2 regions of the Janthinobacterium sp. SUN137 genome follow, and region 2 is predicted to be linked to the other one. Evidence: riboswitches for the same ligand, from Rfam matches in the RefSeq annotation. Region 2 holds a riboswitch; the other holds the start of a gene.
What was found. Region 2 has a riboswitch for thiamine pyrophosphate ahead of thiC (phosphomethylpyrimidine synthase ThiC). Riboswitches for the same ligand answer to the same signal wherever they lie in the genome.
Positions count from the first base shown of each region.

Region 1: linked by a shared signal. The riboswitch ahead of O3298_RS00930 (TonB-dependent siderophore receptor) and the one ahead of thiC (phosphomethylpyrimidine synthase ThiC) in region 2 are both predicted to bind thiamine pyrophosphate.

Region 1 covers NZ_JAPWHZ010000001.1:175,491-191,290, reverse strand. Annotated here, with positions in the region: gene pnuC (nicotinamide riboside transporter PnuC) at 1-424, shown strand, start outside; gene O3298_RS00935 (ATP-binding protein) at 424-972, shown strand; gene O3298_RS00930 (TonB-dependent siderophore receptor) at 969-3,116, opposite strand; TPP riboswitch at 3,202-3,299, opposite strand; gene O3298_RS00925 (iron-containing alcohol dehydrogenase) at 3,379-4,536, opposite strand; gene O3298_RS00920 (hypothetical protein) at 4,679-4,984, shown strand; gene O3298_RS00915 (Imm26 family immunity protein) at 5,110-5,589, shown strand; gene O3298_RS00910 (sensor histidine kinase) at 5,628-6,986, opposite strand; gene ompR (two-component system response regulator OmpR) at 7,000-7,701, opposite strand; gene O3298_RS00900 (hypothetical protein) at 7,966-8,355, shown strand; gene O3298_RS00895 (flagellar assembly protein A) at 8,515-10,374, shown strand; gene arfB (alternative ribosome rescue aminoacyl-tRNA hydrolase ArfB) at 10,384-10,782, opposite strand; gene O3298_RS00885 (chemotaxis protein CheW) at 10,979-11,461, shown strand; gene O3298_RS00880 (ATP-binding cassette domain-containing protein) at 11,501-13,498, opposite strand; gene prmB (50S ribosomal protein L3 N(5)-glutamine methyltransferase) at 13,547-14,437, opposite strand; gene dapE (succinyl-diaminopimelate desuccinylase) at 14,494-15,630, opposite strand; gene O3298_RS00865 (ArsC family reductase) at 15,679-15,800, opposite strand, start outside.
Region 2 covers NZ_JAPWHZ010000006.1:150,191-165,990, forward strand. Annotated here, with positions in the region: gene O3298_RS27310 (hydroxymethylpyrimidine/phosphomethylpyrimidine kinase) at 1-176, opposite strand, end outside; gene O3298_RS27315 (thiazole synthase) at 176-970, opposite strand; gene thiS (sulfur carrier protein ThiS) at 996-1,199, opposite strand; gene thiC (phosphomethylpyrimidine synthase ThiC) at 1,220-3,133, opposite strand; TPP riboswitch at 3,213-3,328, opposite strand; gene O3298_RS27330 (hypothetical protein) at 3,437-3,691, opposite strand; gene O3298_RS27335 (response regulator) at 3,730-4,536, opposite strand; gene O3298_RS27340 (ATP-binding protein) at 4,565-6,469, opposite strand; gene O3298_RS27345 (Crp/Fnr family transcriptional regulator) at 6,519-7,259, opposite strand; gene O3298_RS27350 (bifunctional diguanylate cyclase/phosphodiesterase) at 7,497-9,581, shown strand; gene O3298_RS27355 (porin) at 9,578-10,657, opposite strand; gene O3298_RS27360 (ankyrin repeat domain-containing protein) at 11,195-13,549, opposite strand; gene O3298_RS27365 (valine--tRNA ligase) at 13,720-15,800, shown strand, end outside.

The DNA of each region.
Region 1 (15,800 bases), on a different contig from region 2:
GCAACTGCTGTTCATCAGCGTCTCGTTCTGGGGCTGGTACCAGTGGCTGCATCCGGCCAGCGGCGGCAAGACCCTGCCCGTGACGCGCCTCGACGGCCGCGGCTGGCTGGCATGCGCCGTCGGCTGGCTGGTGGGCTTCCTGCTCATCGCCTGGCTGCTGACGACGACGGACACGGACGTGCCCCATGCGGATGGTTTCCTCACCGCAGGCAGCCTGGTGGGACAATTCCTGCTGTCGCGCAAGAAACTGGAAAACTGGATCGCCTGGATCATCGTCGACGTGCTGTACGTGTGGCTGTATGTGCACAAGGGCCTGACCCTGACGGCCGTGCTGTACGCGTTCTTCGTCGTGATGGCCGTCATCGGCTTGCTGGCGTGGAGAAAGTCGGCCCCGGCCGCGCCGAGCGCGATGGTCCTCAAGTGATGGAGCGTTGCGTGCGCGTGGCCATCCTGGGCGCGGAATCGTCGGGCAAGTCGACCCTGGCGGCGGCCCTGGCCGAGCGCCATGGCACGGTGTGGGTGCCCGAGTATTTACGCGAGTTTGTGGAAACGCAAGGCAGGGTGCCCGTCGCGGCGGATCAGTATGGTATTGCGCGTACGCAAGTCGAACGCGAAGCGGCCGCTGCCTCCCAAGCCCGCCACTTCCTGTTTTGCGACACGACGCCCTTGATGACGGTGGTGTACAGCCGCCATTATTTTCACGGCGCCGATGCGCAACTGGCGGCGCTGGCCGATGCCACGCAGTACGATCTGACCCTGGTCACGGCGCCCGACAGCCCGTGGGTGGCCGATGGCTTGCAGCGCGAGTCGGAAGCCGTGCGCCAATTGATCTACCGCTACCTGCTCGATGAGCTCGACGCGCGCGGCATCGTCTACCACGTGCTGCGCGACAGCCTGGAGGCGCGCCTGGAACAGGCGGCGCCTTTGCTGCAGCAGGCGCTCGCTGCGGCGCCTGCCATTTCCCTCAACTAAAAGTCAAACTGCGCCGAGACTTTGAAAGTCCGGCTGGCGCCCGGATACAGATAGCCATCCGATTCCGGCGTCACGTCGCGCCAGTAGAACTTGTCGGCCACGTTGTTGACGGTGGCGCGCAGCACGGCGCGCGTGCCGGCGATGCGCGTGGCGTACGCGGCGCCCAGGTTGAACACGTTGTACGACGGCACGAAGGTCGTGTTGCTGTACTCAAACGCTTTCTTGCCCGCATATTCCCAGCTGCCATTCACGCTCAAGCCCGCCACCTGTTGCACGGCGTAATCCGCATGCACGGCCGCCTTGAAGGCCGGCACGTTGGGCACGCGCTTGCCGTCGAGGTCGGCATTGCCCGTGCCTGACTGCTGGCTGTTCAGGGCCGTCACGGACGCGCCCAGGCTCAGGCTGGACGATGCCTTGCCCTGGGCCGACAATTCCAGCCCCCGGTGCTGGGCCTGGCCTTCGCGCACGAAGTTATAGGCGGTGCTGTCGACGTACTGGTTGAATTCCAGGCCCTTGCGGATCTGGAACAGGCTGGCCGCCAGCATGAAGTCCGGCGTCACATCCATCTTCACGCCCAGTTCGATCTGCTTCGAGCGGCTGGGCGACAATTCCACGTTCGCATTGAGCGCCTTGCGGTCGGCCGTGCCGCCATGTTCCATGCCTTGCGAATAGGCCGCGTACACGGACAGATTGTCGAGCGGGGTGTAGACGAGCGAGACGTTGGGCAGCAGGAAATCGTGCTTGGCGCGGATTTCCGTGTCGGCCTTGAGTACATACTGGTAGCCGTCGACATTGATATGGCGCAAGCCGCCATGCAGTTTCCAGTCCGGCGCCAGGCTGACGATGTCCTGCACGAAGACGGAGTTTTCCGTGTCCTTGCGCACCAGGCGCACGGGGCCTTGCACGCCCGTCGACATGTCGACGATCTGCGGGCGGTAGATGTTGCTCACGCCGGCCCAGTCGTACACGTACAGGCCGGCGCGGTCCTTGCGGCGGAAGGTCGAGACGCCGGCCGTGAATTCATGGTGCAGGGAGCCGGTGGCGAACTTGCCCTGGATCATGGCTTGCGCGCTCAGCGGTTTTTTCGTCTCGCCCAGGCTGCGGTAGTCATACACGTCGAAGTCGCCATTGCCGCAGAAGCCTGGGTACAGGTCTTGCGCGCTGCAGCCGTAAGGGAAGGCCGTGTAGTCGTCGCGCTTGAACGAGTGCTGGTTGGCCGACAGGGTGGCGTGCCAGTCGTCGCTGAACGCGTACTGGAAGCGCAGACCGAGATTGCTGGTGACGGTTTCCACGGGACGCGTCCACGGCTGCAGGTTGAGCATGGCGTCGGCGCTGATGCCGGTTGGCAAGGTTTTATTGTTCAGCAGCTGGAAGCCGGGCGCCGTCGCCTGCGCCTTGTCCTGGTAGTCGGCATCGATTTGCAGCAGCGCTTGCGGGGAAATCTGCCAGTCGAAGGCGCCGGAAATGAACTTGCGGTTGCCGTCCGCGCCCTTGATGTAGGAGCGCAGGCGCTCGGCCGCCACGTTGACGCGGTAACCGAAGCGCGTGTCTTCCAGGCGGCCGCCCAGGTCGATGGCGCCGTACACGGTGCCGCGCTCGCGCGTTTCCACGGTGACCGTGCGCAGCGGGGCGGCGGTAGGGCGCTTGACGATGAAGTCGATCACGCCGCCCGGCGCGGCCACGCCTGCCTGCAAGCCGGCCAGGCCCTTCAGCACTTCGATGCGTTCCTTGTTTTCCAGCGGGATTTGCGTGTCGCCAGGAATGGCCACGCCATCCTTGCGGTAGCTGGAATTGTTATCGAGCTTGAAGCCGCGGATGGAAAACTGTTCCGCATAGCCGACGGCGTTGTAGGCGTCGTTGATGCTGGTGTCGAGCTTGACGGCATCGCTGAGGTTGCGGATCTGCAAGTCCTGCATGTCTTTTTGCGAAATGACGGTGACGGATGCCGGCGTCTGCAGCAGCGGCGCGTCACTGAAGCCGCCCACGGAGGCGCGCTTGGCGGCCGGCGCCTTGCTGGCCGTGACGACGACTTCGGCCATGCTTTGCGCCTGCGGGTCGGCTGCGTCGGAAGCCAGGGCGGGCGCGGCAAACGCGTGCAGGATGGCCAGGGTCAATACAGAAACGGATAAATTCGGTGTGGACATAGATTGCTCGTGGTTCAAGCCGTCTCTGTAAAGAGCACGGCAGGCTGCTTGTTCGGCTGGCGCCAACGCAGGAGCTATCAAAGGAGGGAGGTACTTTGCGCTTTCCTTCGCTGGCATTATCCAGATCAGGTACGAAGGGTATCTCTCACCCGGATGACTGCTCCAGGACCCCTAGCGAAATGACAGCTTAGCATGAACCACGGCCAGCTGTCCCACCCGGCTGACCGTTTTACAACAGTGTGGCTGGAATTTGTAAACTGAGCTACAGACTGAGTTCCAGCACCTTGCGGCTGATGGCGGGCGTCACTTCGCGCTGTTCGCCCAGGGCCGTCATGCCGTGCGCTTCCAGGGCGGACACGACGGCGTCCACGCTGGCGTGATTCAGGCCGTAGTCGGCCAGGCGCGTCTTGACGCCCATGTGGCGGAAGAAGAATTCCGTGCGCGCGATGGCGGCCTCGATGCGGCCATCCTCGTCGCCGCCGTCCAGGCCCCACACGCGGGCCGCGTATTGCAGCAGCTTGGCGCGCTTGGCTTGTTTGCGCACGCGCAACATGCTGGGCAGGATGATGGCCAGGGTTTGCGCATGGTCGAGCTCGTACAAGGCCGTCAATTCGTGGCCGATGGCGTGCGTGGACCAGTCCTGCGGCACGCCCACGCCGATCAGGCCGTTCAAGGCCAGGGTGGCGCTCCACATCACGTTGGCGCGCACGTCGTAGTCGTCCGGGTGCGACAGGGCTTTCGGGCCTTCCTCGATCAGGGTCAATAAAATGCCTTCGGCGAAGCGGTCTTGCACGGACGCGTTCACTGGGTAGGTCAAATACTGTTCCATCACATGCGCGAACGCATCGACGACGCCATTGCCCACCTGGCGCAGCGGCAAGGTGAACGTCTTCGACGGGTCCAGCACGGAGAATTTAGGATAGACCTTGCGGCTCATGAACGAGCGCTTTTCTTGCGTGGCCTTGCGCGTGATCACGGCCGAGCCATTCATTTCGGAACCCGTGGCCGGCAAGGTCAGGACCGTGCCGAAGGGCAGGGCGGCTTCGACGATCTTGCCCCCTTTCGCCAGGATGTCCCACGCCACGCCTTCGTGCAGGGCGGCCGCAGCGATGAACTTGGTGCCATCGACCACGGAACCGCCGCCGACGGCCAGCAGGAAATCGATGCGCTCGCTTTTCACCATGGCCACGGCCTGCATCAGGGTTTCATAGCTGGGATTGGGTTCGATGCCGGCAAATTCCAGCACCGTATGGCCGGCCAGCGCCGCCTTGACTTCATCGTAGACGCCGTTCTGCTTGATGCTGCCGCCGCCATACGTCATGAGCACTCTGGCCTGGGGCGGGATCAGCGCCGTGATGGCGGCGATCTGGCCCTGGCCGAAAAGGATTTGCGTCGGATTGTAAAAGTCGAAATTGAACATGGGGCTCCTGCCGTTGAGGTTTAGGCTGTTGCTGAGCCATGATTATGGCCGAATGGGTGGAAACGTGCCGTGGACGCTTGAGCTTTTCGTCCGCGCGGTGGAGAATGCAGCCGATGTCACCACCACGCGAAAAGGAATGCGCATGACCACCGTCCCACTGGAAGAATCCGGCTTGCCGGCCACCGCGCTCGACATGCACCGCGCCATCGGCGCCACCATCGCCGCGCTGCAGGCGCTGGACTTGAACAGCCAGCGTTTCGAGGCGTGCACGGACCCGGAACTGCGCCGCGTGCTCGCGCATGCGGGCGACACCAGCCGCAAGGAAGCGGCCATGCTGCTCGAATGGATGCGCCGCCGCGACGCGCGCCTGGACACAGCCATGAAGGAAGCGCTGTTCAAGGCGGGGCCGATTGTTGCCCAGTATCACTATGACGAGAAAATATTGTAACTATTGGTTTGTTGCTGTGGCGTACCATGCGCCACTTTCGCATCGCTTCGCGTAGACTGTGCCCCTAATTAAATTTAACGTCGGATAGCAGCGGCTGTCCGGTGTATTTCAGGGGGCTTCAAGAAATGAGATCATTACCATACCGAGAAGGCAGCTGGTTTGCCGTGCCCTTGCCGGGCGGCGGCTATGCCGTCGGCGTGGTGGCGCGCAGGGCGCCTGCCGGGCGCATCATGCTGGCGTATATGTTCGGGCCGAAGCGCGACAGCTTGCCCACGCTGGAAGAGCTGGAAGGCTTGCGTCCGGAACAGGCCGTGCGCCGCCTGCGCACGGGCGACATGGCCCTGCTCAACGAGCGCTGGCCCCTGCTGGGCGACAGCCGCCACTGGGAGCGCGATGCCTGGCCCATGCCGGCCTTTATCCGCCGCAATGAATCCTTGCAGCGCGCCTGGCGCGCCAGCTATGCGGATGCCGACCCTGCCAAGCTGAACCGCGAGGAATCGATTCCCTTCGATACGCCGGGCATGGAAAGCGATTCCCTGTACGGCTATGGGGCGACGGAATTGTTGATGAATAAATTGCTGGCGCAGGAACAGGCGTCCGCCTGAGCGGCAGGGAACGGCACAGCTGTACCGTTCCCGTCCGTTTACGCCGCTGGCAAGCTGATCTGAAACGCGAGGCCGCCGCCTTCGCGGTTGCGCACTTGCAATTCGGCGCCATGGCGCAGCAGTACGCGGTCGACGATGGCCAGACCTAAGCCTGCGCCATTTGCCTGCCCGCGCGCCGTGTCGAGGCGGGTAAACGGCTTCATCAGCTTCTCGATCTTTTCCGCCGGCACGCCCGTGCCATGGTCCTGCACCTCGATGATCACCTTTTTCGCGCCGTGGCTGGTGCGCACCTGGCAGGCGATATCGATTTCCGTCACGTCGCTGTCCGGCGTCTTGCCATAGCGGCGCGCATTCTCGATCAGGTTGTTCAGCACGCGGCGCAGGTCCGTGGGATTGCCCATCGCATGCGCGCCGTCGGCGATGCTGGCGTTGATCTTCACGTCCGGCAGGCGCATCGCTTCGCGCGTCATGTCGTTGAGCAAACCACTGAGGTCGACGTCGGTAAAGCTCGACGCCTCCGTCGGCCTGGCATAGTCGAGGAACTGGCCGATGATGGCGTCCATTTGCCCGATATCGGACTGGATGCCTTCGCGCGCCTCGTCCGACAGGTTCGCCATTTCCACTTCCAGCTGCATGCGCGCCAGCGGCGTGCGCAAGTCGTGCGAAATGCCGGCCAGGATCACGGCGCGGTCCGATTCCACCTGTTTCAGGTCATCGACCATCTGGTTGAAGCTGCGGTTCGCCTCGATGATTTCGATCGGCCCCTTTTCCGGCAGCGGCGCCGGCTGCTTGCCCTTGGCGATGTCGCGCGCGGCCGCTGTCAAGCGCGACAGCGGCAGATTGATCAGGCTGGAAATGATGGCCGCGCCCAGCAGGGACAGCAGGGACACGAGGCTGGCCCAGCCCAGCCACTGGAAGCCCGTCAGGCCGCGCAGACGCTCGCGGTCCAGCATCAGCCAGTACTCGTCGTCGTCGATCTTGAAGCTGACCCAGAAGCCGGCCACGCCGTTGACGCGCGCGGAAAAGCGCGTGTCCTTGCCCAGCTTGGCCTTCACCAGCGCCTCGATGTCGGGCATCAGGTAATTGTCGGGCGGCGGTTCGATGCGGTCGTCCTCTTCCAGCGAGAAGATGCGGATGCCTTCATTGCTGACGAGGTCGAACAGCAGCTCGCGCCGCAGTTCGGGCGCCGAGTGCGTCAAGGCCGCATGCGTGATGGTGACGACGGAAATGATCTGGGCGGAAATCTGCTGCGCCTGCGGCTCGCGCTGGATGAAGGAGATCATGCTGAACCACGCGATCATGCTGACCGTGGTCAAGGTGCCGAGCAGCAAAAAGGTGCGCCAGAACAAGCCGCTTTTCAGCCGCGCCAGGCTGATATCGGGAAAAAGCTTCATCATGCCTCGCCAGCGATCAGCGCGGCTGTCCGTCCGGGATGAAGACGTAGCCGAGGCCCCACACGGTCTGGATGAACAGCGGGCTCGACGGATCTGGCTCGATCAGCTTGCGCAGGCGCGAGATTTGCACGTCCAGGCTGCGGTCGAACACTTCGTATTCGCGGCCGCGCGCCAGTTCCATCAGTTTTTCGCGCGACAGGGGCTGGCGCGCATGGCGGGCAAACACTTTCAGCACGGAAAACTCGCCCGTGGTCAGGGGCACCGTCTCGCCATTCTTTTTCAGGGTACGCGTGCCCAGGTCCAGCACGAAGTCGCCGAATTCGAAGGTTTGCGGCGTTTCCGACGGCGCGCCCGGGATTTCATCGGGACCCTTGCGGCGCAGCACGGCGCCGATGCGGGCCACCAGCTCGCGCGGATTGAACGGTTTCGGCAGGTAATCGTCGGCACCCATTTCCAGGCCCACGATGCGGTCCACGTCTTCGCCCTTGGCCGTCAGCATGATGATCGGCGTCTGGTCGCCCGCGCCGCGCAGGCGGCGGCAGATCGACAGGCCGTCTTCGCCCGGCAGCATCAGGTCGAGCACCAGCAGGTCGTAGCGTTCGCGCAGCCACAGCTTGTTCATGGCCGTCGCGCTCTCTGCCGTGAAGACATTGAAACCCTGTTCGGTCAGGTAGCGGCGCAGCAGGTCGCGCAGGCGCACATCGTCATCGACCACCATGATTTTTGCCTGGTGGCCGTGGATCGATTGCGTTGGTGTGTTGCTGCCGGAAGTGGAGGTTGTGGTCATTTAGGGTGTCGTGTTATCTTATATTAGTTGCTATAGTAACGCCTCGCGCGGTGTCGGCAAGGGGCTGTGGCGACCCATTACAAAGTGTTACAAACTTTACCCAATTACTCTTACTGCACCGTGTAAAGCATCATACACTGGGGCCACAGTGGAAATCAGCTTTAAGTTTATACGGCATCGCGGAAGAGGAACTCAATGAATATCTTTACTAAAAAAATTCACGCCGCTCCCAGCGCAGCTATTGCCGCACGTACAACTGTGCTGTCCGCATTTGCCGTTTGCTCCGTGTTTGCCGCCAGCCTGGCGTCAGCGCAAAACCAGCCGCCGCCACGCCGTGACGACCAGCAGCAAATGCAGGCTCAGCGGTATGAACAGGTACAGCGCACCAGCAGCAATGATACGCGACTGCGCGAACAGCGTGACGCACGCAGTTTCGACACGCGCGCCGAAGAGCAGCGCCGCGCCAACGAAGGCGCCGACGCCTCGCGCCGCACGGGCCGCATGACGCCCGACGAGCGGCGCGACCTGCGCCGCCAGATCAACGAAGTGGGCCAGGATATCTATTCCAACCCGCCGCGCCGCTAGGCAGCCATCCCCCCTCCGACAGGGCCATCTCGCAAGACATGGCCCTGTTTGCATCTGGCCGCCCGCATTGTTGCTCAGTCAGGCACACGGCCCCGCCCCGTGATATTGTTCTAGTGCACGGAGGCAATTCTTTGAAATGGCTGCTGGGGGAGGCAAGGCGTGAGCGACGACGACACACCCGTTCCGGATGCGGTCCCCGCAGGCGGCTTGCCGCACGGCCTGGTCCAGCGCGACGAGGGCGTGTTCCTGGACCTGTCGCTGGCGCCGGCGCAGCTGCGCGCCGCCGTCGACCAGCTGTTCCAGTCGGGGCAGTTGCTGGCGGGCCTCGATTACGGTTTGTTCCTGCTGACCCTGTTCCATGCGCCCGCACCCCGCGCCGCGCCCAAGGGCGATGCCTTGCTGCGCATCGCCGTGCGCGTGGCGCCGTTCCCGCCCCCGCGCCGCGCCCTGTATAAACAGGTCAAGATCCGTGGCGACAGCGCCGAGTTTTATTTTGAAACCTTGCCTGCCGACGCGGATGGCCAGGCGCCGGCGCGCCGCGAATTTGACGAGCTGGTGGCTGACTTGTGGTGCAAGGGCGTGCACTACGGCATCGATAGCGTGGCCGTGCGCGCCATGCTCGCCAGCGGCAAGGCCGAGCGCATCACGGTGGCGCGGGTGCTGCCGCCGCAGCCGGGGCGCGACGCCCAGCTGGTCGAAGTGTCGCAAGGCATCCACCGCGACGACGCGCCGCGCGAACGTTCCGATGGCCGCCTGGATTTGCTCAGCTTCAAGAACCGCTTCCCGCAAGTGAAAAAGCACGCGCGCCTGCTGCGCCTGCTGCCCGGCACGCCCGGCTTGCCAGGCTATGACCTGGCCGGCAAGGCGCTGCCGCCGCCCGCGCCGCTGGAGCTGGACCTGGCTGCGGTGGCGGGGCCAGGTACGTCGGTCGAGTATTTCAGCGATGGCGCTTTCGTCGTCGCCACCATGGATGGCTATGTGAATGTCGATGAGCACGGCAAGATGTCGATCGAAAACAAGATCGTCAGCCGCGAAGGCGTCAGCAGCCGCACCACGGGCAATCTGAAGCTGCGCGCCGCCTACGAGGAGTATGGCGAAGTGCAGGAGCAGCGCCAGCTCGACGGCAGCGACATCACCATCCATGGCGACGTGTATGGCCATCTGCACTCGCATGGCGGGTTGATATGGCTCAAGCGCAACCTGGTGGGCGGCACGGCCTTCAACGAACACGGCGACGTGCGCGTCGAGGGCGTCGCTTCCGGTTCCGTGCTGCAGGCGCTGAGCGGCGAAGTGCACGTGAAGCGGGCCGAAAGCTGCGTCATCGCCGGCACGCGCGTGGTGATCGACAGCGCCAGCAATTGCGAGATCATCGCCGACGAGGTCGTCATCGAACTGGCCGAAGGCTGCGCCGTGGCGGCGCGCACCATCCGCATCGGCAGCGCCGGTCCCCGCAGGCAGGTGGAAATGCTGCTGTTTCCCCTCGTGCCCGACTTGAGCGCGCTGGAGCAAAAGATCGGGGAAAGCCTGGCGAAGGCGGCGCAATTCCTGCAGGTGCAGCACAAGCGCCAGCAGGAAATCGATGCCATCGCGCAATTGCCCGAGGTGCGCAACTACCTGACCCTGGCGGGCCAGCTGCGGCGCGGCGAATTGCAGCTGCAGCCGGCGCAGCAGCTGCAGTACGACAAGCTGGCCGCGCGCATCGCTCCCGTGCTGAAAGAGGTGGCGCGGCTGCGCGTGGAAGTGAAACAGTCGGAAATCCTGCACGCGCAGATGCTGGCGCTGGTGGAACAATTGCGCCTGGAGCGGCAGGCGACGGCGGGCCAGTCGCGCTGCACCCTGGGTCTCGTCGATGGCGAGACGACGGTGCGCGCCCTTGTCGTGCCGCCCGGACCGGCCAAGGTCTACGACCGGCCGCCGAAAGAAATCAAGGCCTTGCTGCGCAGCGCCACGCCGGCCACGCAGCCCGTGTTCGCGGACAGCACGGGCAGCCTGGACTGGACGTATGCGCCGCCGCCGTAGTTACCGTAGTTAATCCGTGACCTTGCCGCGGGACTGCTTGAGGACGCTGTGCGTGCTCTTGCTGTCGAGGCGGCGCCGCTGCGAGCTGCGCGTGGGCTTGGTGGCGCGGCGCACGGCGGGCAGGAAAGTCACGCTGTCGATGATTTCCTGCAAGCGCCGCAATGCCTCTTCCTTGTTCTGCTCCTGGCTGCGCGACTGCTGCGCCTTGAGCACCAGCACGCCATCCTTGCTGATGCGGCTGTCGCGCAGGGCCAGCAGCCGTTCCTTGTACGCTTCCGGCAGCGACGAGGCGGCGATGGGGAAGCGCAAATGGATGGCGCTGGACACCTTGTTGACGTTTTGCCCGCCCGGGCCCTGGGCGCGGATGGCGGAAAATTCAACTTCAGCGGGGTTGACGAGGTGTTGCATGGCCTGCCTGTTGGGGGATGATGTGGGTATTGTAAGGGAAGATGGCTGCGCCGGCGCAAGGCGGGGCGCCGAGGTCAGGCTGGCCTTCCGGGAAAGTTGAGTTTTCTCAACGCCGCTTGCGGCGATGCTGGTTAGCATGGGGCCAACGTTGCGCCACTGCGCATCCTGGCAGCGCTTACCGGATGAAAGGAACACCATGCAGCCCACGACTACGCCTGGCGCCGCAACCGCGCAATACCTGACGCAGTACTTGAGCTTCCGGCTGGGCGGCCTGGAATACGGCCTCGATTACCGTTGCGTGCGGGAATTGCGCCCCCTGAAGGAACTCGACCGTTTTTCCTCGGAAGGGGAAGTGCTGCACAGCGTGGCCGTCTCGCGCGGCGTGATCATTCCCATCGTCGACATGCGCGCCGCGTTCGGCAGCGCCCACGGCGCGCCCGACCCGGCCACCGACGTGATCATCCTGCAGCTGAGCAATGGCGTGATGGGCATGGTGGTCGATGGCGTCACCGATATCGTCAGCCTGGCGCCCGCCGACATCGCCGCCGTGCCCGGCCTGGGCGAGACGGAAGCCGATTACCTGCTGGGCCTGGGCACGGTGGCGGGACGCCGATTGATCCTCGTCGACATCGACCGCCTGATGGCGATCCGCAGCCCCAGCCCCATGCAGGCGGCATAAAAAAAGACGACCCGGGAGTCGTCTTTTGTCGCTACTGCATTAACCGAGCTTTTCGAGTTGATCTTGCAAGTCCAGCCATTCCGCTTCCAGCTGCGCCAGGTCCTTGGTGAAGAAGGTCTGGTCGGCCAGCAATTGCTTCAGCTTGGCCTTGTTGGCCGCGTCGTAGATGGTCGGCTCGCCCAGCTTGGCGTCGGTTTCCGCCTTTTGCGCATTGCGCTTGGCGATCTGCTCTTCCTGGCGCTTGATCTTGTTTTCGATCGGCTTGCGCAGGGCGGCTGTTTTCTGGCGCTCTTCCGCTTCCTTGCGCTTGTCGCGCACGGGCGCGGCAGGGGCGGCGGCTACCGGCGAAGGTACGGAAGACGTCACGGGGAAGTCCGTCTTGTTGGCCTTGCCGGCGGCCGGCAGCACGTCCGTGCCCTTGCCCAGCTTGGTCTTGAACAGCCAATCCTTGTAGTCGTCCAGGTCGCCGTCGAACGGTTGCAGCTTGCCGTCGGCAACGATGATGAATTCGTCGGTGGTGGCGCGCAGCAAGTGGCGATCATGGGAAACGACGACCAGGGTGCCTTCGAACTGGGCCAGCGCTTCCGTCAGCGCTTCGCGCGTTTCCAGATCCAGATGGTTGGTCGGTTCATCGAGCAGCAGCAGGTTAGGACGCTGCCAGACGATCAGGGCCAGCGCCAGACGGGCTTTTTCGCCGCCCGAGAACGGTGCGATCGACGCGGTGACCATGTTGCCGGGGAAGTTGAAGCCGCCGAGGAAGTTGCGCAGTTCCTGCTCGCGCACGGTCGGGGCGATCTTCGCCAGATGCCACAGCGGCGATTCGTCGTGGCGCAGCATTTCCACCTGGTGCTGGGCGAAGTAGCCGATGTTCAAGCCCTTGCCCATGGTGGCGTCGCCCGTCAGCGGCATCAGTTCGCCGGCGATGGTCTTGATCAGGGTCGATTTGCCGGCGCCATTCTGGCCCAGCAAGCCGATGCGCTGGCCGATCTGCAGCGAAAACTTGATGCCGTTGACGATGGTTTTATGCGTGATTTCGCCCGTCGCTTCGTTTTCGATCTTGTAGCCCGCATCGACGTCTTCCATCACCAGCAGCGGGTTCGGAGCCGACAGCGGCTCGCGGAATTCGAACGAGAATTCGGCGGCGGCGCGCAATGGCGCCAATTCTTCCATCTTCGCCAGCGCCTTCATGCGGCTTTGCGCCTGGCGGGCCTTGGACGCTTGCGCCTTGAAGCGGTTCACGAACGATTCCAGATGGGCGCGCTTGCGCTGCTGCTTTTCCAGCGCGCCGGCGGCCAGGATCATCTGCGCCGCGCGTTGGCGCTCGAAGCTCGAATAGTTGCCCGAGTAGCGCTTCAGCTTGCGCTCGTCGATATGCACGACCACGTTGACGACTTCATCGAGGAAGTCGCGGTCATGGGAAATGATCAGCAAGGTGCCGGCGTAGCGCTTGAGCCAGTCTTCCAGCCAGATGATGGCGTCCAGATCCAAGTGGTTGGTCGGTTCATCGAGCAGCAGCAGGTCGGACGGGCACATCAGCGCTTGCGCCAGGTTCAGACGCATGCGCCAGCCGCCGGAGAAACTCGCCACAGGTTGCTGCATCTGGTCCAGCGTGAAGCCCAGGCCCAGCAGCAATTGCTCGCCGCGCGATTGCACGGTGTAGGCGTCGGCATCGGCCATGGCGCTGTAGATTTCGCCGATGGCGATACCGTTTTCCGACGTGGCAGGCTCCGATTCCAGGCGCGCCAGTTCCGCTTCCAGTTTGCGCAGGGTGACGTCGCCGTCGATCGCATAGTCGAGCGCGGCACGGTCCAGCGGCGGCGTTTCCTGCGCCACGTAAGCCACGCGCCACTTGGCCGGGAAATCGATCTCGCCCTGGTCAGGGTGCAATTCGCCACGCATCATGGCGAACAGGCTCGATTTGCCCGCGCCATTGGCGCCGATCAGGCCGATCTTGTCGCCCGGATTGAGGGTGACATCGACTTGTTCGAGCAACGGTTTGATGCCGCGCATCAGGCTTACTTGTAGGAAACGTATCATTTTTTTCTTTGTGTTGTAAATTAAGGCGCTGCGCGCTGACGCCAGCGCTTATACCAGCTTGAGCTGCTCGGCCGTCAGCAGGAAGACCATGTCGTCGCCGGCGCTCGTCGTCAGCCAGGTCAGGCCCAGTTCGCCGAAGGCCGCTTCCGCGTATGCGCGTTCGTTGCCGATTTCAATCATCAGGATGCCGTCATCCGTCAGGCGCTCGGCCGCGCCGGCGATGATCTTGCGCACCAGGTCCATGCCGTCGCTGCCGCCGTCGAGGGCGATTTGCGGTTCGGCCAGGTATTCCTGGGGCAGGGCGCCCATCGACGTGGAATTCACGTACGGCGGGTTGCTGATGATCAAATCATATTTCTTGGCCGGCACGTTCGTGTACAGGTCCGATTCGATCAGGGTGACGCGGTCTTGCAGCTTGTACGTGTCGACGTTGCGCTTGGCCACGGCCAGCGCATCGGCGGAAATGTCCACGGCGTCGACCTGGGCGTTCGGGAAGGCGTCGGCCATCATGATAGCCAGGCAGCCCGAACCGGTGCACAGTTCCAGGATGTTTTCCACGGCTTCCGGTTCCGCCACCCACGGCGAGAAGTATTCAGGGATCAGCTCGGCGATGAAGGAGCGGGGCACGATCACGCGCTCGTCGACGTAGAAGTTGTACGTGCCCAGCCAGCCTTCCTTGGTGATGTAGGCGGCGGGCACGCGGTCGATGCTGCGGCGGTCGATGACGCTCATCACGCTGGCCACTTCCGACGGCAGCAGCTTGGCGTCGAGGAACGGTTCGAGCTTGTCGAGCGGCAACTTCAACGTGTGCAGGATCAGATAGGCCGCTTCGTCGAACGCTTCGGCGCTGCCGTGGCCGAAAAACAGCTTGGCGGTATTAAAACGGGTAACGGCGTAGCGCAGCAGGTCGCGTGGCGTGGAAAACGGGTTCGGGGTCATGGCATTCTCGAAAAGACGGTGTTCTGGCCCGCCGTGACGGGCCTCGGTATTCTGGTTCAGACGGGCAGCAAATGCTCCAGGGTGCGCCGGTAAATATTCTTCAGGGGATCGATGTGGCGCAGTTCGATGTGCTCGTCGATCTTGTGAATACTGGCATTGGGCGGCCCGAATTCTATCACTTGAGGGCAGATTTGCGCGATAAACCGGCCATCCGAGGTGCCGCCCGTGGTCGACAGCTCCGTCGCGAGGCCCGTTTCTTCCAGGATGGCGGCCGACAGCGCATCGGAGAGGGTGCCGCGCGGCGTGAGGAAGGGCAGGCCGCTCAGGGTCCACTGCAAATCGTATTGCAAGTCATGCCGGTCGAGGATGGCGTGCACCCGTTCCTGCAATCCCTCGGCCGTGCTGGCCGTGGAAAAGCGGAAATTGAAGTCGATCACCATGTCGCCCGGAATCACGTTGTTCGCGCCCGTACCCGCGTTGATATTCGACATTTGCCACGAGGTGGGCAAGTAATACTCGTTGCCCGCATCCCATTTTTCCTCGACCAGGTCGGCCAGCGCCTGCGCCGCTTCGTGGATGGGATTCATTGCCAGGTGCGGGTAGGCGATATGGCCCTGCACGCCCTTGATCGTCAACCGGCCCGACAGCGAACCGCGGCGGCCGTTCTTGATCATGTCGCCCAGCTGCGCGCTCGACGTCGGCTCGCCCACCAGGCAATAGTCGATCTGTTCGCCCCGCGCCTTCAGTTGCTCGCACACGATGACGGTGCCGTCCGTGGCCGGGCCTTCCTCGTCGCTGGTGATCAAAAAGGCGATCGAACCCGTGTGCTCGGGCGTGGCGGCGATAAATTCCTCGCAGGCAATTACCATGGCGGCGATCGAGGTCTTCATGTCGGCCGCGCCACGGCCGTACAGCTTGCCGTCGCGGTGCGTGGGAATGAAGGGCAGCGAACGCCATTGCTCGACGGGGCCGGTCGGCACCACGTCCGTATGGCCGGCAAAGACGAACACGGGCGACGTCGTGCCGCGCCGCGCCCACAGGTTGGTGACGTCGTTCGACTGGATCGTTTCGCAGACAAAGCCCAGCGGCGTGAGGATATCGATCAGGTGCTGCTGGCAGCCCTTGTCGTCGGGCGTGACCGAGGACAGGGCGATCAGTTTTTCGGTCAGGGCGAGGGTTTTGGAGGTGGTCATGGGTAAGGTCGTGCCGGCAACATCGTTCCGGTGGTCAACTAAGTATGGTTACAGCGAGAAAAGGGTCTGGTACTGCGCATCCGAAAACGCCACGCTGAACTGGCCATCCTTGTCCAGCACGGGGCGCTTGATGATGGACGGGTTTTCCAGCATCAGCTCCAGGGCGCTGG
Region 2 (15,800 bases):
GGCGCCACAGGCTCGACAGCAAACACGCGGTCGTTGTCCTGCACCGTCAGCGCCGTGATCACGGGCAAGGCATGCGCGCCCTGCGCCGCAATCGCTAGAATATCGGCGGCGATGCCGGCGCCGCCCGACGGGTCGGCACCGGCAAACACGAGCACGGTGCGACGTTGCAGCGCCATCACGCCAGCCGGCCCGCCATCGGCGACGAAGGCGAGGCGGCGAACTTGCGCGGCATGCGGCCCGCCAGAAACGCTTCGCGCCCGGCCCGCACAGCCAGTTTCATCGCATGCGCCATACGCACGGGGTCGCGCGCGCCGGCAATCGCTGTATTCATCAGCACGCCATCGCAACCGAGTTCCATGGCGATGGCCGCGTCCGACGCCGTCCCCACGCCCGCATCGACGAGCACGGGCACTTTCGCCTGGTCGATGATCAAGGACAAGTTCCACGGGTTCAAGATGCCCATGCCCGAACCGATCAGTGACGCCAGCGGCATGACGGCCACGCAGCCGATGTCTTCCAGAATCTTCGCCTGGATCGGATCGTCGCTGCAGTAGACCATCACGTCGAAGCCATCCTTGACCAGCGCTTCGGCCGCGACCAGGGTTTCCGGCATGTGCGGAAACAGCGTCTTTTCATCGCCCAGCACTTCCAGTTTCACCAGATTGCGCCCGCCCAGGAGTTCGCGCGCCAGTTGCAGGGTGTACACGGCATCCTTGGCGTTGTAGCAGCCGGCCGTGTTCGGCAAAATCGTGTACTGGTCGGGCGGCACGAAGTCCAGCAGGCTGGGCGCGTTCGGATCTTGCCCGATATTCACCCTGCGGATCGCCACCGTGATGATCTGCGCCTCGGCCGCGTCCGTCGCTTCGCGCGTCTGCGGCAAATCCTTGTACTTGCCGCTGCCCACCAGCAGGCGCGATCGATACTGTTTGCCTGCGATGGTCAGCAGGTCGTTGTTTGTTGCGGTATGCATGTGCGTTTCCTTGTCTATTCTCAACTTAACCGCCGCCAATCGCGCGTACGATTTCCACTCGGTCCTGGGTTTCCAGGACCCTGTCCTGCCACGCCTTGCGCGGCACGACGCTGCGGTTGACGGCCAGCGCCAGCGCCTGGTTTTCCAGCGACAGCGCGGCGATCAATTGGTCCAGGGTTTGCCCCGGCGGCACCTGGTGCGGCGCGCCGTTGAGCGTGATGTCGATCAATGCAGTCATCACGCCCTCCTTCAGACCTTGCGGTACAGCTCGGCGCCGTTCTTGATGAATTCGATGGCTTTCACCTCCATCCCCTGCTGCAGCGCCTTGTCTTCCGCGATGCCCATGCCGGCCGCGTATTCGCGCACTTCCTGCGTGATCTTCATCGAGCAGAAATGCGGGCCGCACATGGAGCAGAAATGCGCCACCTTGGCCGAATCCTTGGGCAAGGTTTCATCGTGGAATTCGCGCGCCTTGTCCGGGTCCAGGCCGATGTTGAACTGGTCGTCCCAGCGGAATTCGAAGCGGGCTTTCGACAGCGCGTTGTCGCGGATTTGCGCGCCCGGATGGCCTTTCGCCAGGTCGGCCGCGTGCGCGGCGATCTTGTACGTGATGATGCCGTCCTTGACGTCCGCCTTGTTCGGCAAGCCCAGGTGTTCCTTCGGCGTCACGTAGCACAGCATGGCCGTGCCATACCAGCCGATCATGGCCGCGCCGATGCCCGAAGTGATGTGGTCGTAGCCGGGCGCGATATCCGTCGTCAGCGGCCCCAAGGTGTAGAACGGCGCCTCGCCGCACTGTTCCAGCTGCAAGTCCATGTTTTCCTTGATCAATTGCATGGGCACGTGGCCCGGACCTTCGATCATCACTTGCACGTCGTGCTTCCAGGCAACTTGCGTCAGCTCGCCCAAGGTTTTCAATTCGCCCAGTTGCGCTTCGTCGTTGGCGTCGTAGATGGAGCCGGGGCGCAAGCCGTCGCCCAGCGAGAACGACACGTCATACGCCTTCATGATTTCGCAGATCTCTTCGAAATGCGTGTAGAGGAACGATTCCTGGTGGTGCGCCAGACACCATTTCGCCATGATGGAGCCGCCGCGCGAAACGATGCCCGTCAGGCGCTTGGCTGTCATCGGCACATAGCGCAGCAGCACGCCCGCGTGGATGGTGAAATAATCGACGCCCTGCTCGGCCTGCTCGATCAGGGTGTCGCGGAAAATTTCCCAAGTCAGATCTTCCGCCTTGCCATTGACCTTTTCCAGCGCCTGGTAGATGGGCACTGTGCCGATGGGCACGGGGCTGTTGCGCACGATCCATTCGCGCGTCTCGTGGATATGTTTACCTGTGGACAGGTCCATCACATTGTCGCCGCCCCAGCGGATGGCCCAGGTCATCTTTTCCACTTCCTCGCCGATGGAAGACGTCACGGCGGAATTGCCGATATTCGCATTGATTTTCACCAGGAAATTGCGGCCGATAATCATCGGTTCGACTTCCGGGTGATTGATATTGGCGGGGATGATGGCGCGGCCGCGGGCGATTTCCTCGCGCACGAATTCCGGCGTGATTTCGACCGGGATGCTGGCGCCGAAGGACTGGCCCGGGTGCTGGCGGCCCATCAGGTCGGCCAGGCGCTCGCCCATGGGGCCGGAAGCCTTGAGCTCGCGCAAATACTCCTGGCGGCGCATGTTTTCGCGGATGGCAACGAATTCCATTTCCGGCGTGATGATGCCTTGGCGCGCGTAATGCATTTGCGTCACGTTCTTGCCGGCGATGGCGCGGCGCGGCTTGCGGTGCAAATTGAAACGCAGCTCGGCCAGCTTCGGGTCCGCCAGGCGGGCGATGCCGTAGTCGGAGGTAGGGCCGGGCAATTCTTCCGTGTCGGCACGCTCCATGATCCATGGCAGGCGCGGCGTATCGAGGCCGGAGCGGATGTCGATATTCACGTCCGGGTCCGTGTACGGGCCGGATGTGTCGTAGACGTAGATCGGCGGATTCTTTTCGCCGCCGAACGACGCTTCCGTGTCGGACTGGCTGATCTCGCGCATGGGCACGCGGATGTCGGGACGGCTGCCTTGCACGTAAATCTTGCGCGAATTGGGCAGCGGCGCGATGGCGGCTTCGTCGACCGTGGCGGTGGCGGAGAGGAATTTCGGGTTGGCGTTCATTTTGGCTCCTTGGCTAGACTATTTTTAAGCCTGGAGCCAGCTAAGGAGGTTCGGAATTGCGCACGCGGAAAAGCGGGGTGCAGTCATCCTAAAGCTTCCCTTCGCTGGCATTATCCAGATCAGGTTCGGAGGGTATTTCTCACCCGCGCTTGCACCGTGTTTCCACAGCGAAAGGCAGGACCCCTAGCGTTTGCCGCCTTGCGGCAGCGAGCCAATTATACGCGGTTCACGCCGCGTGGCCAGATGATTTCTTGCAGGTGTCGTCTTTGCGCATCTGCTGCATTGCAACAGACGCCATCGCGCTTATTTCTTCTTGCCCCAGCGCCAGCTGGTCGGTTCGCCCTTCAGCTGGCAGATGAAAATGAGCACGGCAACGATGGCCACTTCATAGACGATGTAGCCGACCAGCATGGTTTGCGGAGGGAACAGGAAGGCGCCGCAGGCGAACAGCGCCAGCGCGGCCAGGAACACCAGCCAGCCTTGCCAGGTGATGGGCAAGCCCCAGCCCCAGCCATAGGTCTTGGCGGGGAACCAGTAGGAGGGAGATTTGTCGGTCATGATTTTTCCTGGTCTGTATCGATGGCGCCCAGTATAAATCAGGCACTGCGATGGCGCTCCGTGACATCGAGGCCGATGCCGCGGTAGCCGATGAAGCGGCTGCCCGTGTCGAACATCGGTTCGCCGCTCACCTGCAGATACTGCGTGCTGCCGTCGAGGTTGGCGCGGCTGTAGATAAAGTCGAGAAACGGTTCCCGCGCAGCAATCTTGGCGTCGAGCAAGGCACGCTCGGCCGCGTTCCAGCGCTGCGGCTCTTCCTCGCTGCCGATGCCCAGCATTTCAGCCACGGGGCCGGAAAAGCGCGTCAAGTTGCCCTGCGCATCCTGTTCCCAGTACCAGTCGGACGACAGTTCCGTGAAGCGCTGGAAGCGCGCTTCGCTTTCGCGCAACTCCGCCGTGCGCACTTCCACCATCTGTTCCAGCGACTTGTTGTATTCGGCCAGCTTCTGGTACAGCAGCCGCACTTCCAGCATGTTGTGGATGCGCGTCTTGACTTCCACCAGGTCGAAGGGTTTGCTGACGAAATCCTTGGCGCCCGCCTGCAGCGCGCGCAGCTTGTGGCCCGGCTGGGCCGTGATCACCAGCACGGGCAGATAGCTGCCCGCCTCCAGGTCGCGCAAGCCTTCCATGACTTCAAAACCATCCATTTCCGGCATCTGCAAGTCGAGCAGGATCAGGTCGTAGCGGTGCTGCTGGTGCAGCGCGCGCACGGCTTGCGGGTCCATGGTGGAGGTGATGCGCGTATAGCCGGCATTGCGCAGCACCTGTTCCAGCAGCATGACGTTGGCCTCCTGGTCATCGACGATGAGGATGCTGGCGTTCAGGATCTCGGTGGCTTGAAGCATGGCGGTATTCCTAAAAATAAATGCTGAATTAGCGTACTGCATGAGTGTCGTCGGCCAGGCCGTGCGCGGCCGCATGGTGCAGGGCCACGTCGAGCGCATCCATGAATTCGACGACCTTGATCGGCTTGGTCAGGTAGCGGAAGAAACCCGCTTCCAGGCCCTTCTCGATGTCGCGCGGCACGGCGTTGGCCGACAGGGCCATCACGGGAATATGTTTCGTGAGCGGATCGTCGTGCAGGATATGCAGGGCGCCATAGCCGCTGATGCCGGGCAGGTTGATATCCATCAAGATCACATCCGGCTGATACGTGCGCGCCAGGTCGATGCCCAGGTGCGCATCGATGGCCGTGAGCAGCTTCAAGTCGCTGCGGCGGGCGATCAATTGCTCCACCAGCGCCAGGTTGGCGGGATTGTCTTCCACGTACAGCAAGGTGCGCTGGCTTTCCTGCGCTTCCTGCGCCTGCGGCAGCGCGTCGCCGTCGCCCAGCATCAGTGCCGGCGCATTGCTGGCGGCCAGCTCGAACCAGAAGGTGGTGCCCACGCCGACGGTGCTGTCGACGCCGATGGTGCCGCCCATCAATTCAATCAGCTGCTTGGTGACGACGAGGCCGATGCCCGTGCCCTCTTCCGTGCTGTTTTCCTGTCCCAGGCGGTTGAAGGGCTGGAACAGCTGCGCCACCTGCCCCGCATCGAGGCCGGCGCCGCTGTCGCGCACGCTGACGCGCACCTTGGCGCCGCGCTGGCTGCAGTCGACGGTGACGGAACCGCCGCCCTGGTTGTATTTGATGGCGTTCGACAACAGGTTGATCATCACCTGTTTCACGCGCGTGCGGTCCGCATGCACGAAGTAGGCTTCGCCGCAGCGGGGGAAATGCAGGCTGATGCCCCGTTTTTCCGCCTGCGGCGCGATCATCGCCTGGCAATCCTGCAGCACGTCGAGCAGCGACATCGCTTCCTGCGACAACGTCACCTTGCCCGATTCGATCATGGCCAGGTCGAGGATTTCATTGATCAAACGCAAGAGATACCAGCCACCCTTGAGGATCTGTTCGATCGAGCGCTGCTGCGGCACGGTGGGCGGCGGCACGTCGGACGCCATCAGCTGCGCAAAGCCCAGCACGGCATTCAGCGGCGTGCGCAATTCGTGGCTCATGCTCGACAGGAATTCGGACTTGGCGCGGTTGGCCTTTTCCGCCACCAGGCGCGCCTTCTTCAGTTCGGCATTGTTGGTTTCGACCAGCGAGCGCGTGTACGCCTGCTGTTCGCGCAGGCGCTGATCCAGCAACGCCTGTTCCGCCTCGACCTGCTTGCGTGCCGTATTGTCGGTGCCGATCAGCAAGTAGCCGATGACCTTGCTCTGCGCATCGCGCAAGGCCGTCACGGAAACGATGGCGGGGAAGCGGCTGCCATCGTTGCGGATGTAGGTCAGTTCATAGATGTCTTCGATGCCGCGCGTGGCCTTGAAGACGAGCGCTTCCACGCCCGGCGTGATGACGGTGTCGAGTTCGGCGCTGAGGGCGGCCGCGCGCGCGACAATTTCTTGCGCATCGGAAATACCGGCCGGCGTCAGCTTGTCGACCACGTCGCTCGCCGCATAACCGAGCATGCGTTCGGCGCCCACATTGAAAATCTGGATCACGCCCTGCGCATCGGTGGCGATGCACGAGAAATTGGCACTGTTGAAGATCGCATCCTGCAAGGCGCCCGCCTTGAGCAGCTGGCGCGGCAGGCTGGCCGCCACCGTGCGCCGGTACAGCGCCACGAGCAGCATCAGCAGCAAGAAGACCAGCGCGTCGATGACGCAGGCCGTCTCGAACGGCGCGCGCCAGGCCAGCACGCCGACGGCCAGCAGCGCGACGGCGCTGAAGGAAAACGCCAGCGCCATGGGCCAGCGCGACGGTGCGCGCGGGGAAATGTTTTCGACAGATTGCATGAGGTAGCCCGGGCTATGACAACGATAAGAATACGAGGCAGTGCGGTCTTCAGGAAGCCTGGCGCTGGCGCACGTCCGACAACAGGCGCGCAAATTCCTTTTTGACCACGCCATAGCATTCGCACACATGGCCTTCGAGGCCGGCGCGGTCCAGCACGGAAATATGGCCGCGCCGGTAGCTGATGAAGCCGCGCTGCTGCAGGCGCCCGGCCGCTTCCGTCACGCCTTCGCGGCGCACGCCCAGCATGTTGGCGATCAACTCCTGCGTCATCGTCAGCTCCCGGTTCGGCAAGCGGTCCATGGTCAGCAGCAGCCAGCGGCACAGCTGCTGCTCCACCGTATGGTGGCGGTTGCACACGGCCGTCTGCGACATTTGCGTGATCAGCGCCTGCGTATAGCGCAGCAGCAAGCGCATGACGGGCCCTGCGCGGTCGAACTCTTCCATCAGCAAATGCGCCTTCAGCCGGTAGCCGACGCCGCCCGTCTGCACGACGGCGCGGCTCGGTGTCGAGTTGCCGCCCATAAATAGCGACACGCCCACGACGCCTTCATTGCCGACACCGGCAATTTCCGACGAACCGCCATTTTCCAGCAGGTAATGAATGGAAACGATGGCCGTGGTGGGGAAATACACATGCTGCAGCTTGTCGCCCGAATCGTAGATCACGTCGCCGAGCAGCATCGACACTTGCTCCAGGTACGGGGCCAGGCGCGCGAAATCGGCGTCGAGCATGGCGGCGAGCAAATGGTTTTGATTCGGGTTGTGCAGCTGGGCATGCGGACTCGACATGGGCAGGTTTCCTGGTTTCCAGTCGTCAGCTAGGGGATCGATGAAAGGCGTCCGAACGAGGGCCGCCATGTGGTGCAGCGTAACACAGCGCTGGCACGGTGCCCCGACTATATTTCTTGCCGGCATGGCCGTCCGTTCGGTAGCGAACGGACGGTATTTCGCCGCCCGCCCTACAGTCAGTCACTGCCCGGCCTGCCTGATCATGGATCGGCACCGGCGCTGCCACGGGACGTCACCATGCAATCATTCTTCAAGCGCATCTCCATTTCCGTTTCCACCTCGGCCCTGCTCACACTGGCGTTCGGACTGTGCCTGACGGCCCTGTGCTACGCCTCGGCGCGGCAGATCGAGTCGGAAAGCACCCGGCTGCTGCTGCAGTACCACGCCAGCGCGCACACCTTGGGCGCCGCCCTGCTGCCGGCCAAAGGCATGGGCCTGGACGCCAACCACCGCGGCTCGCTGTACGTGCTGCTGGGCGGTCTGCTGTCGAGCCTGCTGGCGGCCGCGTATGTGTATCAGCTGGTGTCGCGCAATTCCGTGATTGCCCGCATCACGGGCGAACGCACGGCGGCGCTGCAGTTTGCCAATTTGCGCCTGTCCGAAGACATCGCCGCGCGCATGCACAATGAAAAGTCGCTGCGGCTGCGCGAACGCATCATCGAAGTGTCGGCCAATGCCATCATCCTGTGCAGCGCCGACGCGCCCGGCTACCTGATCGAATACGTCAACCCCGCCTTCGAACGCATCACCGGCTATGCGGCCGGCGAAGTCATCGGCCAGCGCCTGGAAGACTTGCAAGGTCCCGAGCAAGGGCGGCAAGACATGCACGCCATTACGGCGGCCCTGCGCGAACAGCGCGAAGGCAAGGCCATCGTGCGCAATTTCCGCAAGGATGGCAGCTGCTACTGGAGCGAGCTGTTCGTCGCTCCCGTGCGCGACGATGGCGATGGCCCCGTCAGCCACTTTGTCGTAGCGCAATACGACATCAGCACCGTCATGCGTTTCGAACAGGAACTGGAATTTCAGGCCAGGCACGATATCCTGACGGGCCTGGCCAACCGGGCCCTGCTGCGCGAAAGGCTGGAGCAGGCGATGGCCGTGACGCGGCGCAGCGGCCTGCCCCTGTGGGTGGTTTTCATCGACCTGGACCGCTTTAAATTCGTCAACGATACCCTGGGCCACGATGCGGGCGACCTGGTGCTGAAAAGCGTGGCCGAGCGCCTGCGCGACGCGACGCGCGAAGTCGACACCGTGGCGCGCCTGGGCGGCGACGAATTCGTGCTGTTGTTGCCCCAGCATGGCAATGGCGAACCGGGCGTGGCCATCCTGCAGCGCATCCAGGACGCCGTGACGCAACCGCTGCAACTGGGCGAATATGAATTTTTCCTCAGCTGCTGCATGGGCGTGGCCGTGTATCCCGACGATGGCGACGATGCCGACACGCTGATCAAGCACGCCGACATCGCCATGTACCGCGCGAAGGAACAGGGACGGGGCCACTGGCAATTCTATGCCGCGAGCATGAATACGGGCACCCTGGAACGGCTGGGACTGGAGAGCGAGTTGCGCCACGCCCTGGAGCGGGGGCAATTCCACCTCGAATACCAGCCCCAGCTGGACCTGGCCAGCGGCACGGTGGTGGGCATGGAAGCGCTGCTGCGCTGGACCCACCCGCAGCTGGGACGGATTCCGCCGGCCAGCTTCATCGGCCTGGCCGAGGAAATGGGCTTGATCACGCCCATCGGCGACTGGGTGCTGCGCACGGCATGCGCCCAGGCGCGCGCCTGGCAGCTGGCCGGCCATGGCCCGCTGCGCCTGGCCGTCAACCTGTCGGCGAGGCAATTCAAGCAAAAGAACCTGCTGCACGCGGTGGCGCAAGCGCTGGCGGACACGGGACTCGCCGCGGCCCACCTGGAACTGGAATTGACGGAAAGCATGGTCATGCATGACGTGGATCAAGCCACGGTCATCATGGCCAAGCTGAAGGGACTGGGCGTGCAACTGTCCATCGATGACTTCGGCACCGGCTACTCCAGCCTGGCCTACCTGCGCCACTTCCCCATCGACGTATTGAAAATCGACAAAACCTTCGTCAGCGACATCACGCACAGCATGGACGACGCGGCCATCGTGCGCGCCATCATTTCGCTGGCGCACAGCCTGCGCCTGAAAGTGATCGCCGAAGGCGTGGAGACGGCGCAGCAGCTGGACTTCCTGCGCCAGCACGGCTGCGACCAGATGCAGGGCTATTTGTTCAGCCGCCCCCTGGCCGCCGCCGCTTTCGAAACATTGCTGCTCGAAGGCAACATGCTGCCCGCTTAAAAAGCGTGGCGCAGACCGATGTTGAAGGCGCGGTTGCCGCTGCCCACTTCCGTTGCATTGCCCACCATGTAGGCAGCGTCGTTGCGGTTGCGGATATGCGCGTAGGCAACATACACCTTGCTGCGCTTGGACAAGGCGTACGTGGCGCCAATGGCCAGCTGCTGCGCGTCGCGGTTGGCCGCATCGCGGTCATCCTTGCGCACATACGAGGCCAGCAGTGTCGTCGCGCCCAGCGGCACGGAGACGCCGACGATGGCGTCGCGGCTGTCGGTGGACTGGGCCGGCGCCTGCGCTGCGCCGTACGGATTTTCCGCAAAGAACATGCTACTGCCATCGCCCGTGTTGCGGCCATAGCCGGCAAACGCCGTGGCCACGCCAAAGTTGTAATTACCGGCCAGAATGGTGTTATTCACGTCGGCCTTGCCCGGCTCGCCGGCACGGCTCTGGCGCGCCAGGCGCAAGGTCAGGGGACCGTTGACATAACCCAATGCCAGGCCCAGCGAACGTTGATCTGCCGCAATCCCCGTGTGCTCGCCGACACCATACATGACGGTGCCCGTCACGCCGCGCCATTCCGGCGAGGTGTAGCGCACGGTATTGTCGATGCGCGTGGCCGAATAGCCGGCCAGGTTGGTCGCCGCGCCGGCCAGGCCGCCCTCGAACGGGTCGGCCACGTCGGTCAGCGCCTGGCTTTGCAGGTTGTACTGGCGGCCCACGGTCAGCATGCCCAGCGGGCTGTCGATGCCGACAAATGCCTGGCGGCCGAACAATTGCCCCGCCTGGTCGGAGCGGCCCGAGTCGCTCAGGACGCCTGCTTCCAGGGTGAACACGGCGTGCAAGCCATTGCCCAGGGATTCAGTGCCGCGCAAGCCCAGGCGCGAGCCGGCCGATACGCCGCTGGTGAGCTTGCTGACGCCGCCTTCCTGCACCAGGCCCGCATCCATCAAGCCATAGATGGTGACTGACGACGGGATGACTGACGACGGGCCGGCAGACGACTGGGCGTGGGCGGCAGGCAAGACGCCCAGGGTGGCGATGGTCGAAACGAGGCCGACACTGATCGAGAGTTTTTTCATGCTGGTTTCCTTGTAAAGGCAAAACCAGGAAAGCGCGCGGCCATGGCGCGGCCACAGGCGTCAAGGCGCGCCGTAGTTACATGCCGTATCGAAAGACGACGGGCCAGATAACAACATTCCTGGCTAAGCTGTGGCGGCGCGGCCGATAAAGACGATGGCGCGCGGTATTCCGCCGTGAATGGTGCACCGCTGGCGGTGCGCGTGGCTCAGGCGCCCGGCCCGAAGGGGACGCGCTGAAGGTGGCTGGCATCGCGGATGCGCTGGCCTTGAGACGCGGGCGCGTGTTGGATATGAAACGTTGATACAACCGCGTCTGCAGGCGCCGTCCGCAAGGATGAGGCAGGAGGCGCCGAGGCCGGCATTATAGCATCGGCAGCGCCTTGATCCCCGTTCTGTTGCAGTAAAACGACTCGCCAGGCCGCCAAAACACAGCGATGTCGCCGCCCAAGGCGGCGCATGCCGGCCAGGCTAACGGCTATTGCGGCGGCAGGCTGGCGGCCTTGTCCTTGCCCTGTGCAGCGGTGCGGCTGCCGGATGCTAGCGCGCCGCGGCAGCCGCCCGCAGCGCGGCCAGCACGGCTTTGTTTTCCGACGTTGACGCCCGTTGCTGCGCCACCTTCAACACGGAAATCCCCCCGGCCTGCGGATCGGCGCCCAGGCCCAGCAGCAGCTTGACCATCGCCGCGTCGCCATTTTCGACGGCCGCCAGCAAGGGCGGAAGATAGCCGTCGCTGACGACGGGCGCGCCCATCGCGGCCAGGCGAGTGACCCAGTCTGGCCGCTGGCTGCGCACGGCATGCCACAGCAGCGTCTCCTTTTCCAGGCGCCGCGAATCGAGCGCCGCCCCCTGTCCCTTGTAAGACTCTTCGGCGGCGGGGCCGACTTGCTGCCATGGCATGCCGGGCACCACCAGTTGGCGCAGCACGTCTTCGGACGCCGGTTGATGGTTGTACATGGCGCGCATCGCGGCGTCGAGCCAGCGGTCCTTGCCCTTCGCGTCATGCCGGGGCACGCGCTGCTTGAGCCAATCGAGCACGCCGGCGTTGCCCGCTTCGGCGGCAAAGGCGTACAGCGACTTTTCCTGCTCATCAATATTCGGCGTGGTGCCGGTGGCCAGCATTTTGTCGAGCACTTCAGTGCCGCGCGTCAGGCGCAGCAAGCGCCCCCATGTCAACGAATCGGCCAGCGGCCGTTCGGCTGGCTGCGCAGCCCCGCCTTTCTTGGCTTTTTTCTCTGCCAGATACTGATCTACCAGCAAATATGGCCGGCCCGCGCCTGCGTCGAGCAAGGCGATCATGCTGGCCGTCCGTTCATTCGCATCGATCAATTCCGGCAAGATGCCCGCATCCTCCTGCTGCAAGGCGTATTCCAGCGGCGCCATCGTTTGGTTTTCGCCGCCGTATTGCCGCGCATCGGCGCCATGGGCCAGCAACAGGCGCACCATCGCGGCATTGCCATACAGGGCAGCCAGATGCAGGGGCGCGGCGTGGTACAGCGTATCGCCTTCGCCGAGCGGCACGCCGCGTTGCAACAGCAGCGTCATCATGCGCAGCTTGGTGGGCAACAGCGCGGCGTGCCGCTCACGCAGCGCCTGGCGGCGGGCCGGCTCCGACGCCTGCGCCAGTCGCTCCTGATCGTCGTCCCGCCACGTTTGCGCCTTCAGCCATGCCGCTTCGGCTTTGAACATGCCGGATGGGGGCAAGATCAAATAGTTCAGCAAGGGAAGCCTGTCGATCGCATAGTTGCCCGGCTCGGCGACACCGGCAAGCAGCTTGCCGAAGGCCGCTTCATCGCCCTCTCTGGCAGCCTTGAACAGCGCCGTCACCTCTGGCGTCGGCGGCAGCTTGTTGCGTGCCTCGTGCACATAATTGATCAGGCGTTCCATGCCGTGCACGGAGACCTGCGGCAATGGCATGCCCACCTTCCATGCCCGCGCCAGCTGATCCGCCTCGGCGTGTTGCGCCGCATTCAATTTCTTTGCCCAGCGGGCCACGACGTCGCCGGCCTCCGCCGCGCCGCCCGCCGCCGCCAACTGGCTCAGCATGGAAGCGAGCACATAGTCCTGCGGCACGCCCGCCTCCTCTCCATACAGAACAGCCAGCTGCAACTGGGCCTTGGCACTGCCGCTTTCGGCGGCCTTGCGCAGCCAGCGGGCGGCCTGCGGCTCATCCAGGCCGCCCGTGCCTTTCCAGCACAGCAAGCCCAACTGGTAGGCGGCTTCCATGTCGCCGCCCTCCGCGGCGCGGCGGTACCAGTCCTGCGGCGAACGCTGTCCCGTCAGCGACGTCGCCGGTAAGGGCGCGCCCCGCTTCCAGCCGGCAGCCAGGCGCACGGCTTCATCGACCTGGTCCGGCGACATCCTGTCACGCTGCGCCGGCAGGGACTTCTCCATCGCGGCCGCGCCGCTCCACTCCTTGTCTTGCTGCGCCAGCAGGTTGAGCGCGTACGACAGCACCCGGTCGACCGGCCCGCCTTCACCCCGTTCATGCATTTGCGCCAGTTCCTGCAGCGGCTTGCCGTCACCCTGCGCGGCCATGACGCCCAGCCAGGGCCGCGCGCGCGCGGGATTGCGCATGCGGCCGGGCGCGTATGCATACATGAAAACCAGCGCCTTCTGCGCGGCGCGGTCGCCCCCCTTGGCCGCCAGCAGATACCAGCGCTCGGCTTCGGCCTCGCTGCGCGCCACGTCCCGGCATCCTTGCTCGCCCTGATAGATATCGGCGAGGGCTTTTTGCGCCTCGACATCGCCACCTTGCGCCGGTCCGCTCAATTGCCTCACGGCCTCGCTGCAGCGCCCGGCCTGGAAAGCCGCCATCCCCTCCGGAACGCCGGCGCATGCGCCGCCGGCAGCCAATCCGACGCCGAGCACGGCCAATTGCCACATTTTTTTCATGATAGTCTGGGCTTTCAAGTAATGTTGCAAATATGATAGCTTAGAAAAAATACAATGAAGCAATATTGCTCAATCGTGCGCGGCTTTTCGGCGCATCCAGGGCCGCTATTTGCTGCGCATGCTTTATGCACCCCTTATAATGGTTCCTTTTGCCAATCACACGCCAAATCATGGAATTAGCCAAGTCTTTCGAGCCCGCCGACATTGAACAATTCTGGCGCACCGAGTGGGAACAGCGCGGTTACTTCACCGCCACCCTCGATGCCGGAAAACCTTCCTTCAGCATCCAGTTGCCGCCGCCGAACGTCACCGGCACCCTGCACATGGGCCATGCGTTCAACCAGACCATCATGGATGGCCTGACCCGCTACCACCGCATGCTGGGCCACAACACGGCCTGGATTCCCGGCACCGACCACGCGGGCATCGCCACGCAAATCGTCGTGCAACGCCAGCTGGACGCGCAAAAGATTTCGCGCCATGACCTGGGCCGCGAGAAATTCGTGGAAAAAGTGTGGGAATGGAAAGAAAAATCCGGTTCCATCATCACCGGCCAGATGCGCCGCCTGGGCGCCTCGGCCGACTGGCAGCGCGAATACTTCACGATGGATGAACCGCGCTCGAAAGTCGTCACCGACGTCTTCGTGCGCCTGTTCGAGCAAGGCTTGATCTACCGCGGCAAGCGCCTCGTCAACTGGGACCCCGTGCTGGGCACGGCTGTCTCGGACCTGGAAGTGGTGTCCGAGGAAGAAGACGGCTCCATGTGGTACATCAAGTACCCGCTGGCCGACGGCAGCGGCTTCCTGACGGTGGCCACCACCCGTCCTGAAACCATGCTGGGCGACGTGGCCGTGGCCGTCGATCCGACGGACGAGCGCTACACGGCGCTGGTGGGCAAGATGCTGAAACTGCCGCTGACGGACCGCGAAATCCCCATCATCGCCGACGAATACGTCGACAAGGAATTCGGCACGGGCTGCGTCAAGATTACGCCTGCGCACGACATGAACGATTACGCCGTGGGCCAACGCCACAAGCTGGCGCAAATCGTCATCCTGACCCTGGACGCGAAGATCACGGACGATGCGCCCGAGGCCTACCGCGGCATGGACCGCTTCGCCGCGCGCAAGCAGATCGTCGCCGACCTGGACGCGCAAGGCTTGCTCGAGCAAGTCAAGCCCCACAAGCTGATGGTGCCGCGCGGCGACCGCACGGGCGTCGTCATCGAGCCGATGCTGACGGACCAGTGGTTTGTCGCCATGAGCAAGCCGGCCCCGGAAGGCACTTTCTTCCCCGGCAAGTCGATCGCGGAAACGGCGCTGGACAAGGTCGCCAACGGCGAAATCAAGTTCGTGCCGGAAAACTGGAGCACCACCTACAACCAGTGGCTCAACAACATCCAGGACTGGTGCATCTCGCGCCAACTGTGGTGGGGCCATCAAATCCCGGCGTGGTACGACGACGCCGGCAATATCTTTGTTGCGAAAACGCAAGCCGAAGCGGAAGCCAAGGCGCAGGCCGCCGGCAGCACGGGCCCCTTGAAGCGCGACGACGACGTGCTCGACACGTGGTTCTCGTCGGCGCTGGTGCCGTTCTCGACCATGGGTTGGCCTGAAGAAACACCGGACATGAAGGCCTTCCTGCCGTCATCCGTGCTGGTGACGGGTTTCGACATCATCTTCTTCTGGGTCGCGCGCATGGTCATGATGACGGCGCACTTCACGGGCAAGGTGCCGTTTGAAACCGTCTACGTGCACGGCCTCGTGCGCGATTCGACAGGGCAAAAGATGTCCAAGTCGAAGGGCAACACCCTGGACCCGATCGACTTGATCGACGGCATCGACCTGGAAGGCTTGATCGTCAAGCGCACCACGGGCCTGATGAACCCGCGCGACGCGGAAAAGATCACCAAGGCCACGCGCAAGGAATTCCCGGAAGGCATTTCGGCCTACGGCACGGACGCCGTGCGCTTCACCATGGCCAGCTATGCCTCGCTGGGCCGCAACATCAATTTCGACCTGGGCCGCTGCGAAGGCTACCGCAACTTCTGCAACAAGATGTGGAACGCCACCCGTTTCGTCATGATGAACACGGAAGGCAAGGATTGCACGGCAAATGATGTTGATCTGTCGCAAGCGGACAAGTGGATTATTTCCCTGCTGCAAAAAGCGGAACTGGACGTGGCCAAGGGCTTCGAAGACTTCCGTTTCGACAATATCGCCGCATCGATCTACAAATTCGTGTGGGACGA